One region of the Oerskovia sp. NPDC060338 genome, then DNA from elsewhere that is predicted to be linked to it. Evidence: riboswitches for the same ligand, from Rfam matches in the RefSeq annotation. Region 1 holds a riboswitch; the other holds the start of a gene.
The links. A riboswitch is a leader RNA that binds a small molecule or an ion and turns the genes downstream of it on or off. The one in region 1 is predicted to bind S-adenosylmethionine.
Positions count from the first base shown of each region.

Region 2: linked by a shared signal. The riboswitch ahead of ACFWGN_RS03910 (hypothetical protein) and the one ahead of ACFWGN_RS15530 (rhodanese-like domain-containing protein) in region 1 are both predicted to bind S-adenosylmethionine.

Region 1 covers NZ_JBHXCQ010000012.1:87,270-91,673, reverse strand. Annotated here, with positions in the region: gene ACFWGN_RS15540 (aminotransferase class V-fold PLP-dependent enzyme) at 1-677, opposite strand, end outside; SAM riboswitch class IV at 718-832, opposite strand; gene ACFWGN_RS15535 (phosphotransferase enzyme family protein) at 913-1,905, opposite strand; SAM riboswitch class I at 1,982-2,074, shown strand; gene ACFWGN_RS15530 (rhodanese-like domain-containing protein) at 2,081-2,545, shown strand; gene ACFWGN_RS15525 (O-succinylhomoserine sulfhydrylase) at 2,569-3,828, shown strand; gene ACFWGN_RS15520 (LLM class flavin-dependent oxidoreductase) at 3,900-4,404, shown strand, end outside.
Region 2 covers NZ_JBHXCQ010000002.1:411,359-415,762, forward strand. Annotated here, with positions in the region: gene ACFWGN_RS03900 (hypothetical protein) at 1-215, shown strand, start outside; gene ACFWGN_RS03905 (hypothetical protein) at 410-1,207, shown strand; SAM riboswitch class IV at 1,303-1,420, shown strand; gene ACFWGN_RS03910 (hypothetical protein) at 1,479-2,240, shown strand; gene ACFWGN_RS03915 (NERD domain-containing protein) at 2,303-3,976, shown strand; gene ACFWGN_RS03920 (hypothetical protein) at 4,002-4,404, opposite strand, start outside.

The DNA.
Region 1 (4,404 bases):
ACGTAGTCCACGTCGCTCGCCGCGAGCGAGACACCGCGGTGCGGGACGAGCTGGGCGCCGTCGAGCAGGACGCGCGCCCCGGCGTCGTGCGCTGCGGCGACGACCTCTGCGAGAGGGAGGGACTCGCCCGTGACGTTCGAGGCCCCCGTGATCGCGACGAGCGCGTACGGGAAGCGGGACAGCTCGGCGCGCAGCCCGGACAGGGTCTCGGCGACCGTCGCGCCGCCGACCAGGACCGTGGCACCGCCCGTGCGCTGCCAGGGCAGGAGGTTCGCGTGGTGCTCGACGTCCAGGACGAGCACCCGGCCGGGCGTCCCGTCGGCCTGCGCCGGGACGCAGCCCGCGAGCAGGTTGAGCGAGTCGGTGGTGTTGCGCGTGACGATCGTGACGTCGTCCTCGCGGGCGCCGACGAACGCGCCGATGGTCTGGCGCGCGGCCTCGTAGAGGGCCGTCGACACCTGGGACAGGTAGCCCGCGCCGCGGTGCACGCTCGCGTAGAGCGGCAGGACCTCGTTGACGCGGTCGGCCACGACCTGCAGCGCAGGGGCCGACGCCGCGACGTCGAGGTTCGCGTACGGGACGCTGCGCCCGTCGACGAGCGGGACCAGGGTGTCGCTGCCCACGACGGGCAGCACGGCACACGAGGTAGGGGCTTCGATGACTGCGTGTGCGCTCATGGCACGTCCTCCGGTGGTCGTCGGAGTTCGCCCTGCGGCCCCTCCGCGCTTGCCCCCCTCCTTGTAGAGAGGGGCCCGGTCGTCACCCGGGGCACCCCGCCGCGGAGGAGGGTTGCCGGCCAGCAAACCGGGGTTTTGCGCTGGCGCTCATGACCTGGTGTCCAGGATGGGCGAGGCCCACGGAGCGTGTCAACCGGTGGGCACGGCGTCTCGGATGGTGGGCAACGGGGGTGCGTCAGGTGGTCGGAGCGGGTGCCGGGGAGTCGTCGCGCAGGGCCGCGACGCGGCGCGCGTCGGCGCGGTACATGGCCGCGTGGTCGAGGAAGTCGGACCGGCCCGTCTCCTCCGCGCGGCCGTCGGTGAAGTCCGCGATCTCCTCGAGCCGTTCGACCATCACGCTCAGGACCTCACGACGCGAGAAGGGCAGCCCGTAGGCCGCGACCAGCGCGTCGAGGCGCACGAGGGGGTCCAGGCGCCCGACGACGTCGCCCCCGTCCTCGCCCACGGCGTCCGCCACGAAGGGCGCGAGCCGGTATCCCAGGTAGGCCAGGTCCCGGATCCGCGGGCCGGGGCTCGCGGTGTCGAAGTCGATGAGGCCCACCAGGGTCCCGTCGCGGAAGACCAGGTTGTACGGGGCGACGTCGTTGTGGCACACGACCTCGACCGGCTCGCGCTGCGGGAGCTGCCAGGTCGGGGCGGCGGCGGGTACGGGGACGGCTGCAGCGCCGCCGACGACGGTGCCCCCGGAGGCCGTGCCGTCCGAGACCGCACCGCCGGCTGTGACCATGGCCGTGGCCGTGGCCGCGGCCGCGAGGAACCCGATGCTCGCGTCGTGCACGCGTCGCAGGAGCGCGCCCGCGTCGCGGAGCACCGACTCGCCCCAGAGCCAGTCGGGCAGCGGATAGTTCGCGACATCGCCCGGGAGGTAGGACAGGACCTCGCGCCCCTGGTCGTCGACGCCCAGCGGCTCGGGCACCTCGACGACACCGCTCGCCCGCAGGTGCGCCAACAGCGCCTGGACCGTGGGCGTCCAGGATCCGGCCGACCGGCGGACCGTGTCGCCGCTCCGCACGACGGTCGTGGAGTTGCCCCCGGTCAGAATCTCCTCGAGCGGGCCGCCTTCCTGACCACCTTCGCTGAGGGCGAGGGCTTGCGTCGAGGTCGAGGCACCGAGCCCCCTCCCTCGACAGGAATCCTCGATCTCACGGCCGGACGGGAAGCTCTCCATGCACGGCAACCTATCCCCTGCCCACCCTGCGAGACACCCGTTCCACTCCGTGGGCACCGTGGCGTACGATCCGACGCAACCATCCAGAGCGGCTGAGTGACTTGGCACGATGACGCCGCAGCAACCCCCCGGCGACGGGCGAGGGTGCTACCGCCACGACCGATGGAGGATCACCATGAGTGCCCCCGACCGCGCGACCGCTGCACCGGTCCCCGACGCCCGGCCCGCCGACGGCTACGCCGGCGACATCACGCCCCTGCAGGCGTGGACCCTTCTCCAGTCGGACCCGGACGCCGTCCTCGTCGACGTCCGCACCGACGCCGAGTGGCGCTTCGTCGGCGTCCCTGACCTGTCCTCGGCGGGCCGCGAACCGGTCCTGACCCAGTGGGTCACGGTCGAGGGCCGCCCCAACCCGGCGTTCGTCGCCGACCTCACCGCGGCCGGTGTGACCCCCGAGCGCCCGGTCGTGTTCCTGTGCCGCTCCGGTGCGCGGTCGATCGGCGCGGCCAAGGCCGCGACCGCGGCGGGCCTCGGCCCGGCGTACAACGTCCTCGAGGGCTTCGAAGGAGCGCTCGACGGCGCCGGTCACCGTGGTTCCGACGGCTGGCGCGCAGCGGGCCTCCCCTGGAAGCAGTCGTGAGCGCCGCGGCCGAGGACGGCGTCCTGCGCATCCCCGCCGGGATCCCCGGAGGCTCGGGCCGCGGCCCGCTCCCCCGCTCGGTGCGACCCGACACTCTCGCGGTGCGCGGTGGCCACGCCCGCTCCGAGTTCGAAGAGACGAGCGAGGCGCTCTTCCTCACGCAGGGCTACGTCTACGGGAGCGCCGCCGAGGCCGAGGCCGCGTTCACGGGCGAGGTCGACCGCTTCATCTACTCGCGCTACGGCAACCCGACCGTGCACACGTTCGAGGAGCGGCTGCGCCTCATCGAGGGCGCCGAGGCCTGCTACGCCACGGCGTCGGGCATGTCTGCGGTCTTCACGTCGCTCGCAGCGCTCGTCGGTGCGGGGTCGCGCATCGTCGCAGCCCGCGCGCTGTTCGGCTCGTCGCTCGTGATCTTCGACGAGATCTTCGCCAAGTGGGGCGTGCGCACCGACTACGTCGACGGTCACGTGCTCTCGCAGTGGGAGGAGGCGCTGTCGACCCCCGCGGACGTCGTCTTCTTCGAGACCCCGTCCAACCCCATGCAGGACGTGATCGACGTGCGCCGCGTGAGCGACCTCGCGCACGCGGCGGGCGCCGTCGTCGTGCTCGACAACGTGTTCGCGACCCCCGTGCTGCAGAAGCCGCTCGAGCTCGGCGCGGACGTCGTCGTGTACTCGGCGACCAAGCACATCGACGGCCAGGGGCGCGTGCTCGGCGGCGCGATCCTGGGCTCCGAGGAGTACGTCAAGGGACCCGTCCAGACGTTCATCCGCAACACCGGCCCCTCGCTCAGCGCGTTCAACGCGTGGGTCCTGGTCAAGGGGCTCGAGACCCTGTCGGTGCGCGTCAAGGCCCAGAACGCCGCGGCCTTCCAGGTCGCGACCGCGCTCGAGGAGCTGCCCGGTATCACGGCCGTGCGCTACCCGTTCCTCGCCTCGCACCCGCAGGTCGAGCTCGCCAAGGCCCAGCAGAGCGGCGGCGGGACGGTCGTGACGTTCAACCTCGACGTGCCCGGCGCCGACGACCCGGGCACGGACCCCGAGCTCCTCAAGAAGCGCACGTTCCAGTTCCTCGACGCGCTGCGGATCGTGGACATCTCCAACAACCTGGGCGACGCCAAGTCCCTCATCACGCACCCCGCGACCACGACGCACCGCAAGCTGGGGCCCGACGGTCGTGCCGCCGTCGGGATCGCAGAGACGACCGTGCGCTTGTCGATCGGCCTCGAGGACCCCCTCGACCTGATCGAGGACGTCGAGCAGGCGCTCGCCGCCCGCTGAGGCGCCCGCCGCACCGCACTCGGCGGACGGTCCAGGAATACCCCGGCCGTATCCCGGGGTTGCACCTGGCGATGACTACCTCGCCGCGCCTCTCCGTCCTCGACCTCGTCCCCGTCCGTTTGGGACAGTCCAGCTCCCAGGCCATCGCCGCCTCCCTGGACCTCGTGCGCCTCGCCGACCGCCTCGGCTTCACGCGCTACTGGTTCGCCGAGCACCACAACATGCCCGCGGTCGCCGCGTCCGCCCCGCCCGTCATGATCGCGGCCGCCGCCTCGGTGACCGAGCGGATCCGCGTCGGGTCGGGCGGCGTCATGCTCCCGAACCACGCGCCCCTCGTCGTGGCCGAGCAGTTCGCGGTCCTCGAGGCCCTGGCCCCGGGGCGCATCGACCTGGGGATCGGGCGCGCGCCCGGCAGCGACCCCGTGGTCACGGCGCTGCTGCGCAGCAGCGGCCCCACGTCGGACGTCGACCGCTTCCCCCAGCACGTCCAGGACATCCGCTCGCTCATGAGCGCCGAGGGCGCCACCGTCCGCCTCACGAGCGGCCAGGTCTACGACGTGCACGCGACCCCGGCCG
Region 2 (4,404 bases), on a different contig from region 1:
AGGTCGCGGGCCACGACGTGTTCCTCAACGCCGACACGTCGCGCGGCGCGGTCGAGCAGCTCCTCGCGCACGCGGCGCGGGGCCCGCTCGTGTGGTCGGCCATCACGAACCGGAACGGGGTCGTCAACAAGATCACGTTCCAGTCCGACGGCGCCCGCACCCCCGGCTGGTACTGCTACCTCACGGCCGCGCAGGCGGGGGAGGGGCGGCTGTGAGGTGACGGTGCGGTGTTGCGGCCGTGAGCGACGTCCGTGGCAGGTCACGGCCGACCTCGTCGGGTAGTCTTCCCGATCGTTCGGGCTGAAGACCATCACGCCCGTCGACGAGGCAGGGGGCTTCGATGGAGGATCCGCGGACGGCACCGAAAGCTGGGGCGGTCAGGCGGCACGTTCGCTGGGCCGTGCCGCTCGTGCTCGCACCGATCGCCTACGTCGGCTGCATGGCGGGCATCGCTGCCCTCGACCGGGGAGAACAGACGGACAGCTCGACCTTGCTCGTCATGCTCCTGCTCCTCCTGGGCGCCGTCGTCGCGCCGATCTCCCTCGTCGTCCTTGCGGTCGTCAAGGCCTCCGCGACGTATCGCGATCACCGGCGCAGCACGGGACGGTTCCGCGCGGCCGAGCTCATCGACATCCGACGGCGCGACGCGTCCGCGCGCGGGTGGCGGGACGCCCAGGCGCTGCGCCAGCAGCTCCTCGCGGGAGAAGTACCTGCGACCCTGGCCGTCTGGGACGTCGTCCCGTACGCGAACGAGGAGTACTTCTGCGACGTCCCCATCGGCTATGCCCGGTACTACGGCACGGACGTCAGCTACTCGCAGACATCGGGCTTCTTCTACGGTCGACCCTTGTTCGTCGCCGCAGGCCTGGCCGTGACCGCGCTCTCCAACGGCGCTCAGCGCACTGCCGCCCGGAACAAGGCTCGGCAGCAATGGCGTGAGCAGTGCATCAGCAGGCTCGTCGTGAGCAATCACCGACTTCTCGTGCAGACGCGAGGCCGGTGGCTCTCGTTCGACTACGCGTCGATGACAGCCGTCTTCCCGGAACCCACGAGCTGGGGGCTCGTCTGCCAGTTCTCCGAGGCGGAACCGCTCCTGCTCACCGGAGATCATGCACCCTTCGTGGCCGTCATGACGCTCTACCGGACCCACGGTGAACGTGCGCTGCGCGAGCACCCCAGCCTGGCGCTGCTCACCGTAGGCGGCTGAGGGGCGCAGTGTCGGGGGACGGACGGTCCGCCCCCGGTGCGGGCCACCGTCGCCCGATTTGCGCACAACCACGGGGTTCTAGTACAAATGCCCCAGGTCAAGAGTGACCGGCGAAACGCCCTCCGCGTGCCGGTCCGGCAACCGCGCTCTCTGCGCACGGTGCTCCAGGAGGAAGACCCGCCCGCTGCCGATCGGTAGCGGGAAGCGCAGGGTCGTCGACCAGCCCGGACTTCGGTGCTGGTCGGCCCCCTTCCTCGACGAAGGAAGAAGCATGATCGAACCGTTCATCAACCCGAACCCCGCCCCCGACCAGGTCAGCCCCCAGACCGCCTGCACGGCCCAGGTCACCCTCCGGCAGGTCCTGCTGGAGGACGCATGCGAGGCGATCGTCGGGGACGACGCCTTCCCCATCCAGTGCTTCCGGCACCCGGTTGCACAGACCCCGTTCGATCGGGCCGAAGGCTGCGGCATCGTCCCCTCGGTGCTCTGCGTGGTGTGCCGGCGCAACGCCCGCGAGCTCCGGCGAGGGGTCACGACCGGGTTCACCGCGCCGTGCGTCACCTGCCACGAGGTCTTCGCGATGCTCGAGCGGGCAGCCGCCGACATGACCGGGGCCTTCGACCGCGTCGTGCGCCACATTCCGAAGGGCAACACCGTCGTCACGACACCGCAGACCGCTCGAAGGTGGCACGGGATGTTCACCGAGGTGGTCGCGCGAGGGGCTCGGCCGTTCCAGCTCGACACGGGCTTGATCGGGCGCATCGATCCCGTCGGTCAGTCCGTGCACCCCGCCGTCCAGCGCGACGGCCTCGCACCGCTCGACCCCCAGTTCGTGTACGTCCGGCTCGCCGAGTGGGAAGCCCTCGTGCCCCGGGACCTGCGCTCCGTCTCCGACCGCCTGCGCGCAGGGATCGAGGTCCAACCCGGCAGGGTCGAGGCCGTCGTCGTCCGTGAGAAGCCCACCTCCTGGTTCGACGACGTCGTCGCCGTCGCGCTCATCCACGAAGCCATGCGAACGGGTGAAAAGCCGTGACCAGGGCGACGTGTCCGCCCGCGGGGCGTGACGCCGTCGGGCAGGTCCGGTACACCAGAGCCATGCCGCCCCGCACCTTCCCGACCGAACCCGCCTACCCGCCCGACGGGGGCGCCGAGCGCACCCTCCACGAAGCGCTCCTGGCGCAGCTGCCCGACGACGCCGTGGTCTTCCACGGCCTGCGCCTCCAGGAGGAGGAGCAGGAGTACGAGATAGACCTTCTCGTCGCCTGGCCGGGGTTCGGGATCGCCGCGATCGAGGTCAAGGGCGGGCACATCGAACGGCGTGACGGCACCTGGTACCAGGGGAACGGGGACCAGCGGCACCGCATCGACCCGGTCGGGCAGGTGCAGGGGGCGCGGCACGCACTCCAGGCGCTGCTGCGGCACCGCGGCCTGCTCGCCGCCGAGTCCCGGACCGCGCACCTCGTCGCGTTCCCGCACCAGTACGTCGGACCCGACTGGGCGGCGCTCGATCTGCCCCGCGACATGATCGTCGACCGAGGGGACCTCGAACGCGGGCATGGGCTCGCCGAACGGGTGCGCAACGCGATCACCCGGCACGGCCAAGGGCACGGGCCGCTCGCCGACACCGATCTCGAGGAGGTCGTCGAGGCGCTCGCGGGCGGCTTCCCCAGCCAGGCGGAGCACCTCGCCGCGGCCGCAGCGCACGAGGACAGGCTCGAGCAGATGACGCGCGACCAGGGCCGCATCCTCGACCTTCTGCGCGAGGCCCGGCGGCTGCGCGTCGTGGGCGGAGCGGGTTCCGGCAAGACGTGGCTCGCGCTCGAACAGGCCCGACGGCGGGCGCGCGCCGGGGAGTCCGTCGCCCTCCTGTGCTACTCGCGCGGGCTCGGACGGTACTTCGAACGGGTCGTCGCGACCTGGCCCGTGCGCGAACGCCCCACCTACGTGGGTCTCTTCCACGACCTGCCGCGCGCCTGGGGCGCCGCAGCAGGCGCGGACGACGACGGCGACTACTGGGAACGGCACCTTCCGCTCGCCCTCGGAGAGCTCGCGGCCCAGCGGTCACCGGCCGACCTGTTCGACGCGGTCGTCGTCGACGAGGCCCAGGACTTCGGCGACCTCTGGTGGCCCTCGCTCATGAGGTGCCTGCGTGACCCCGACAAGAGCGGCCTCTACGTCTTCATGGACGACGCCCAACGCGTCTTCCCCCGCGAGGGGCACGTGCCGATCGAGCTGGTCCAGGTCACCCTCGACGAGAACCTGCGCTCGACCAAGCAGATCGCCCAGGTCTTCGGCGCCCTGTCCGAGGACCTGCTCCGTCCACGCGGCATGGACGGACCACCCGTGCGCCTGGTCGACGTCCTTGCGGAGCAGGCCGTCGCTGCCGCTGACGACGCCGTCGACGCCCTGCTCGACGAAGGCTGGGCCCCCGGAGCCGTCACGCTCCTCGCGACCGGGCGCCGGCACCCCGCCCAGGTCAACGAGGTCGCGCTAGGCGGGCACGCCGCCTACTGGGACGCGTTCTTCGCCGAGGAGGACGTCTTCTACGGGCACGTGCTCGGGTTCAAGGGACTCGAGCGCCCCGTCGTCGTGCTCGCCGTCAACGGCGTCCGTGACGTCGCCCGGGCGCGCGAGATGCTCTACACCGGGCTGTCCCGGGCACGGTCGCTGCTCGTCGTCGTTGGGCCGCGCGAGTGGATCGAACAGGTCGGCGGGGAAGCGGTGCGGCGGAGGTTGGGAAAGGCGGTGAGGTGGGAGGTGGCCGGGTGATGCCGGCGGCAACCCGCCCCGCACCCTAGGACGGCTCGAGCTCCGCGTCGTCGCACGTCTCCGACAGCACCGGCGCGTTCAGGCGGACGACGGACGTCTGCTCGGACGACACGACGAGCTCGGCCCCGGCGTCGTCGGTCGACGACACCTCGACCGCCCCGCCGTCCGCGAACACGGTCTGCCCCAGGGCGGCGAACCCGTGCTGCGCGAGGACGGGGTCCAGGGCTGTGCGGACCGCCGCGAAGTCGTCGCCCTCGACGTACAGGTACTGCGCCGAGCCGGCGGCCGGCAGGACCAGGGTGCACGCCGAGCCCTCCTCGGAGAGGCCGGCCGTCCCGCTCGACTCCCACGGCGTGGCCGGGTCGAGGGACGACAGCGCCGCGAGGACGTCGTCGCGCACCACCGTGTACGTGTCGAGCGCCTCGGCG